Regions from separate parts of the Phyllobacterium sp. P30BS-XVII genome, predicted to be linked through region 1. Evidence: predicted binding sites of a transcription regulator. Region 1 holds the regulator's gene; the other holds the start of a gene.
What was found. The regulator LexA, encoded in region 1, represses DNA repair genes until DNA is damaged. The targets are predictions, from matches to a motif close to TGTTCNNNNTGTGTTCNG.
Positions count from the first base shown of each region.

Region 1 (3,417 bases):
CGCTTGTTGCGGCGATCGTCATGGGGGCCTTGCGTGCCTCGCTGGCATTCTTCCCGGAATTCTCCGCGCGATATCCGATCAAGAAGTTCTCAGCCTTTGCCGCGCTGCTGGCCTGCGCATTTTATCTGCTGCTTTCTGGTCTCGATGTTGCTGCCCAGCGCAGCTTTGTCATGCTGGCGGTGATACTCATCGCCATGATCGCGGACCGCGCGGCACTGTCATTGCGCAATGTTGCATTGGCGGCACTCGTTACAATCGCCATCGCACCACACGAAATTCTGGGACCGAGTTTTCAGATGTCCTACTCCGCCACGGCAGCGCTGATCGCATTTTATGGCTGGTGGTCCCCACGCAGAGCATTGGGGAACAGCCGGCGCAAACGCCGCAATGGTTTGCTTTTGCAATTGCCGGACAGGATCGTCGATCATATCAATGGCATCGCCATGACGTCTTTGGTCGCCGGTTCAGCCAGTGCGATCTTTGCCGTCTATCATTTCAACAATACGGCACCACTTGGTTTGATCGGCAACGCACTGGCTCTGCCTGTCATATCCATCCTTGTCATGCCCTTCGCCGTTCTGGCGTTGCTGCTCATGCCTTTCGATATGGACTGGCTGCCCTTCCGTGTCATGGAGCGGGGGATTGAACTCTTCACCATCATTGCCAATCATGTCGCGGCCCTTTCGCCCAGCGGCCATCTTGGCCCAATGCCGCAAATGAGCCTGCTGCTCCTGAGTGCGGGATTGATTGTCCTCTTGTTCCTGTCGTCGTGGCTGCGCCTGTGCAGCCTGCCACTATTGGCCGTCGGCGCGCTCGTCATGCTGCGCGCCATATCGCCGGATATTGTCATATCGGAGGATGGCAGACTGGTCGGACTGCGCAATGGCGAAATACTGATGATCAATCGGCCGCAAGGCGGCGCATTCATCCTGAACAATTGGCAGCAGGGTTATGGGCTTGCGCAGATTATCAAACCCGCCAAGGCCAATGCGCAAGCTACAGACGGAATGTTTGAATGCGCGGACAAGCTTTGTACGGCGCGCGAACCGGGAGGGCTTATCATCGCCTATACGGATAAAGCTGCATACAGGGACGCAGCCTGTAGTGAAGGAAATATTGTCGTTCTGGCCTTTGCGGGAAGGGATGTCAGCTGTAGCAATCCCGGCACATTGGTTGGTACATTGCACGATCTTGCTTTGAATGGCGCCGCGGAAATCCGCTTGGACCCGGTCACACAGGGGCCGGTCACACAGGGGTATGGGGAAGCAATGAATGCTTCCAGGATCGAACAAGCATTGGATCAAAGGTTGATCTCAGCCAGCCTGACCTATGCCATTGGGCCGCCAGACCGGCCATGGAACACTTACCGCGTTCACTCAAGAGCGGCACGCAACATGCCGGAACGTGTACATAAGCCAAAAACAAAAGCGAGCACCCCGAACAGCGATGAACGGGATGCCGGTCTGGATCAATAACGCCTGATAAGTCCGACGAGTTTACCCTGTACCTGCACGCGATCCGGTCCAAAAATCCGCGTTTCATAGGCAGGATTAGCCGCTTCAAGGGCAATCGATGCTCCCTTGCGGCGGAAACGCTTAAGGGTTGCCTCTTCATCATCAACAAGAGCCACGATGATTTCACCGGGATTGGCCGTATCGCCGCGCTTGATGACGACGGTATCGCCATCAAAAATACCCGCCTCGATCATCGAGTCGCCTTTAACTTCCAGCGCGTAATGCTCGCCGCTGCCGATCATATCCGGCGGAAGGCTCAGCATATGGGTCTGGTTCTGGATGGCGGAGATGGGCACACCCGCAGCGATCCGGCCCATGACGGGAATGCTGACATTGGCAGGCATGTCCATGTCGTTGGAAGCGCGCGGCTGCGGCTTTGGCGGTGCAACATTGCGCCCGAGACTGCCCTCGATGACGCTTGGCTCGAACTTTCTCTGGGCGTTGAGCCCCGGAGCAATGGAGTCCGGCAGGCGCAGGACTTCCAGCGCGCGTGCCCTGTTGGCAAGCCGGCGAATGAAGCCGCGTTCTTCGAGCGCAGTGATCAACCGGTGAATGCCGGATTTGGAAGCCAGATCCAGCGCATCCTTCATTTCGTCGAAGGATGGCGGGATACCCGTCTCCTTCAGACGCTCATGAATGAAGAGAAGAAGTTCATGTTGTTTACGCGTGAGCATCGGCGATCCTTTAGCAGGGAATCGGAAAAACAAAACCAGAACAAACACTATCTGTTCCAGCATTGTTCTACAAGTGCTTAATATTCCGTTGCGACTGTACTCGAAGCGTCAATACTAGCTGTATGGTGATGAAAATGGCTGAATCGAAGGCGCTTTTTGATCGATCACCAATCGGATATCACAGTATTACGACATCAATTACCCGAATCGCTAAACGCTCGCTTCAACGCCGCGGAGCGATGGGTGGTCCGCTTGACTGGCGCAGGACAAGCTCGACGGGCCATATCTCGTGGATGTTTTCAACTGGCTCGCCATCCAGCACCCGCACCAGCAGTTCAGCAATGCGCGAACCGGCGGAGCGGATCGAGGAGCGGGTTGTCGTCATGGCCGGGACCATGTTGCTGGCGTTGAGATAGGGAAAAACGTCATCATGGGCGATGACAGAGACCTCCTTGCCCAATTCATAACCCCTGGAGCGAATGGCGCGGAAGACGCCAAGCGCCGTCATCATGGAACCGGCAAGGATAGCCGTCGGATGCGGAGTGTAGGATAAAAGCCGCTGCGCCTCATGAAAACCCGTTTCATCGGAAAAGCGCTCATGCACGATGAAACGCGGATCAATGGGAAGGCCCCGTTCCACCAGCGCTTCGCGATATCCCATTTCACGGTGCTCTGAGAATGTGTGCCCCTTGAGACCGTCGATCATCGCGACATGGCGGTGCCCTAGATCAAGCAGATGCGACGTTGCCTGCCTGAATGCACCGGCATTGTCGATATCGAGCCAGGCATGCGGCGCTGTGATATTGGTGCGTCCATGCAGCACAAAGGGAAATTTCGCCTCGGTGAGCATGGCAACCCGTTCATCCATCAGGGTAGGGCCGGTTACGATAATGCCATCGACGCGCTTGCTGGAAATCAGCCGCCTGTAGGCTGCCAGTTCATCATTGTTGATGCTCGGGCTCATCAGCAGGTCCATTTCATGCAGTGAAAGCTGCTCGGCCAGACCGGAGAAAAACTCGCTTGTGTGCGGGCCAAAACGTTCACTGCGATCGCGCGGCATCAAAATGCCGATAGCACCGATGCGACCAATGGCAAGGCGGCGCGCATTGGCATTGGCACTGTAACCGAATTTGAGCGCGGCCTCGCTGACGCGCTCACGGGTTGCCTTGTTAACCTCAGGATAGCCGTTCAGGGCGCGACTGACTGTTGTCTGCGAGAGTCCCAATTGG
Region 1 covers NZ_JACGXO010000006.1:195,604-199,020, reverse strand. Annotated here, with positions in the region: gene FHW17_RS17735 (ComEC/Rec2 family competence protein) at 1-1,475, shown strand, start outside; gene lexA (transcriptional repressor LexA) at 1,469-2,188, opposite strand; gene FHW17_RS17725 (substrate-binding domain-containing protein) at 2,412-3,417, opposite strand, start outside.

Region 2 (3,417 bases), on a different contig from region 1:
GCCCCGATCCCGGCGACCGCCGCGGCAAACTGATTGCACTCACCGATGCCGGTAAACGCGTGATTGACGAGACGATTGGCCGTCATGTAGCAAATGAGGAGCGGATACTGTCGGCGCTGACACAAGACGAACAGCAAACGCTCAACACTTTGCTCCGCAAACTGATCGCCGCGCTCTGACGGGGGCGGATCGCAAGCTATGCCGCCTTGTTTGCTTCACCTTGCCCGCCTGCGTTGAAGAGATCGCGTCCGATATCTCTTGCCTTTGCGAGGAACGGCGCCGTATCACGGATCTCGGAATCAAACAGGAGTTCCGACGTTACGACGCGAGCGCCGCAATAATCGAATATCCCATGGTCAATCTGCGTCTTCATGGCAGTCAGATAGTTGTGCCGCGTATACATCTCCTCATCAGCGCCACCAATGCCAATGAGATGGACTTTGAGGTGATGGAGCTTTTTTGCCGAACCGGTATCCGGGCTGAAATCAAAAGCCCAGCCATTGGAAAATACGCGGTCGATCCATCCTTTGAGCAGACCCGGCATGGACCACCAATAAACGGGGAACACCAGCACCAGCGTATCGGCACGGTCGATCCTTGCCTGTTCGGCGACAACATCGGCAGGCGGCGTTGCCTGTGTACGATGCACTGCGAGGTCGGCCGCTGAATATCTGGGATCAAAAGCTTCTGCTGAGAGATCGGCGATTTCAAAGGTGTGACTGGACAGAGACAGACCTTCGGCAACCTGCGCCGCGATGCTATGGCTGAGTGAGGTAGGCTCGGGGTGCGCAACAACGATGAGTGCATGCATGACGAAACTCCTGTAGAGGATTGCAGGTGGGTGGCTTACGCTATATACTTTTAGTAAGCTACTAAAGGTAAGTTACTTTTGGTATATAAGCATGTCAAGCGTTGAAACAAGAGACGACGATCCCAGTCCGCAGCCGCGTCGCCGGCTATCGCGCGAGGAGCGGCAGCGCCAGCTTCTGGATGTTGCGTGGCGGATCATCCGTGAGGAGGGGACGGAAGCCCTGACGCTCGGACGGCTTGCCGAGCAGTCCGATGTCACCAAGCCTGTCGTTTATGACCATTTCGGCACACGGGGCGGGTTGCTCGCCGTACTCTATCAGGAATTCGATACCCGGCAGGCCACCACTATGGATGCCGCGCTTGCCGCAAGCGGGCCGACCCTGAAAGAGAGGGCCGATGTCATTGCATCGTGCTATGTGGACTGTGTACTGGTTCAGGGACGCGAGATCCCGGGCATTATCGCAGCGCTGGCCGGTTCGCCTGAACTGGAAAAAATGAAGCGCGAATATGAAACTGTCTTTATCGAAAAGTGCCGGGTGCTCCTCGCACCATTCGCCGCATCGGGCACAATTTCAACCGCCGGTCTTTGGGCAATGCTGGGTGCTGCCGAAGCCTTGTCGGACGCGGCGGCGACAGGTGAAATAACGCCGGTAGAGGCGCAGGACGAACTCTATGAAACAATTGTTGCGATGGTGCGCAGAGGCACGCGCGACGCGGCAGCGCCTCGCTGATTTTTTCTGAAATCTCTTGAATATTGTTCACTATTTGTTCTAGTGTGGCCGATCGAAAATGCAGGAGGCATTTCAGCGGGCATGCCGGAGCATTTCGGCGAACATGCCTGGGCATTTCGGGAGGTGTGAGCAGATGCAAGGCGAATTGAACCTGGGCGACAACTGGCCCAATAGACCCAAGCGACCCAATTTACAGGAACGGTTGTTCTTTGGCATCATGCCAAATGTCGATGTGGGCGATATTGTCGACGTCTGCCGCGCGGGCATTATCAACGATTTCCAGCTGGTGCGAAGCAGTCTTATCGGGACAGAACGTTACCACATCTCTTTGCGTGCTCTGGGCGATTTCAAACGTCTGCCCAGCTCGATCGTCTTTGCAGCAAAGCGGGCAGGGGACGCGGTATCCGTGCCGCCCTTTGAGGTCACATTTCCGTCTCTTAGAAGTTTTGAAGTAAAGGGACGGCGCAATCAGCCGCTGGTGCTCATCGGCGAAGGAAATGGCCTGACACAGCTTTATACGGTGCTTGGCTCTTGCCTTATCCGCAATGGTCTGCCAGGCAGACTTGGCGAATTCACCCCGCATTTGACCTTGCTCTACAGCCCGAAGCGGATCGCTGAGCAGCCCATCGAGCCCATCCGCTTCACTGTCCGCGAGTTTGCGCTGATCCACAGCAAACGCGGGCTTTCTGAGTATGACATACTAAAGCGGTGGACCTTGCATTAAGGCGCTGCTTCTAGTGTTTGCTCAGATATTTCATTCCCGTATCGCACATAATGGTAACGATGGTTGCGCCGGGGGAAAGGTTCTCGGCCAGCCGCAGCGCAGCGACGACATTGGCTCCCGTGGATGTACCCGCAAAAAGCCCCTCTTCACGCGCCAGTCGTAATGTCATGTCGGCGGCCTCCGCCGTTGATACCTGCTCTATCCCGTCGGCTATATCGTTTTGCCAAAGGGGAACAATGTAGCCCGCGCCAATCCCGTCGATTTTGTGGGCTCCGGTTTTCCCGCCTGACAGGACGGGGGATTCTGCCGGTTCCACCGCAATAATTCTGGTGCGTTCATTGTGGCGGCGCAAGGCTTCGCCAACGCCGCACAGCGATGCGGCGGTGCCGACACTTTGAACAAAGCCGTCAATCGGCCCGTTGGCCTGTGCGCAGATTTCCTCTGCCATGGCGTGGTATGCGGTCAGCTGATCCCGGTTGTTCATCTGGTCTGTCCAGAAGCTGCCGGGAGTTGCTTCCGCAATGATCCGCGCGGCTTCAATCATGTCACGGGTCAGCTTTTCCGTCATGCGGCCGCTTTCGCTGGGCAGGATTTGCAATCTGGCACCGAGCATTTTCATGTGATCCAGCTTTTCGCGGGCAAAGGCATCTGACGTAACGATATGCAACGGATATCCCTTGACCGCACAGACGAGGGATAGGGAAACGCCCGTGCTGCCGCCTGTGTATTCGACCACGCAGCCATTCGCGATAAGACGCCCATCCGCCTCCGCCGCCTCGATCATGGCAAGCGCCATGCGGTCTTTCATGCTGCCGGTCGGGTTTTCACTCTCAAGTTTGAGCAGGATGCGCGAACCGTTTGCCGGGACGATGTTCCGCAGCGCCAGCAATGATGTATTGCCAATCGTGTGCAGGATATTCCGTTGAAAGTCGTTCATGCTGGCTATGCTCCGCGATCAATCAACGCCGATCTGGCAGCGCTGATCTGACTGTCGAACGTGCAAATTTCAATTTCCATTTCCATGTAGATACATATAATGTATATGCATATATCCATGAGCATTGAGAAACAACCGAAAAAGACATTGCGATCCGATGCCCGTGCGCTGGTTGAAACATGTGCGGGCTGGAACAGCCGTCTTGCGGCGCGCCG
Region 2 covers NZ_JACGXO010000003.1:588,959-592,375, reverse strand. Annotated here, with positions in the region: gene FHW17_RS12105 (MarR family transcriptional regulator) at 1-179, shown strand, start outside; gene FHW17_RS12100 (NAD(P)H-dependent oxidoreductase) at 197-811, opposite strand; gene FHW17_RS12095 (helix-turn-helix domain-containing protein) at 903-1,541, shown strand; gene FHW17_RS12090 (2'-5' RNA ligase family protein) at 1,675-2,265, shown strand; gene FHW17_RS12085 (cysteine synthase family protein) at 2,276-3,202, opposite strand; gene FHW17_RS12080 (MarR family winged helix-turn-helix transcriptional regulator) at 3,320-3,417, shown strand, end outside.
Region 2: a site for LexA is predicted at 1,566-1,583, ahead of FHW17_RS12090 (2'-5' RNA ligase family protein). Genes of this name have one in related genera too.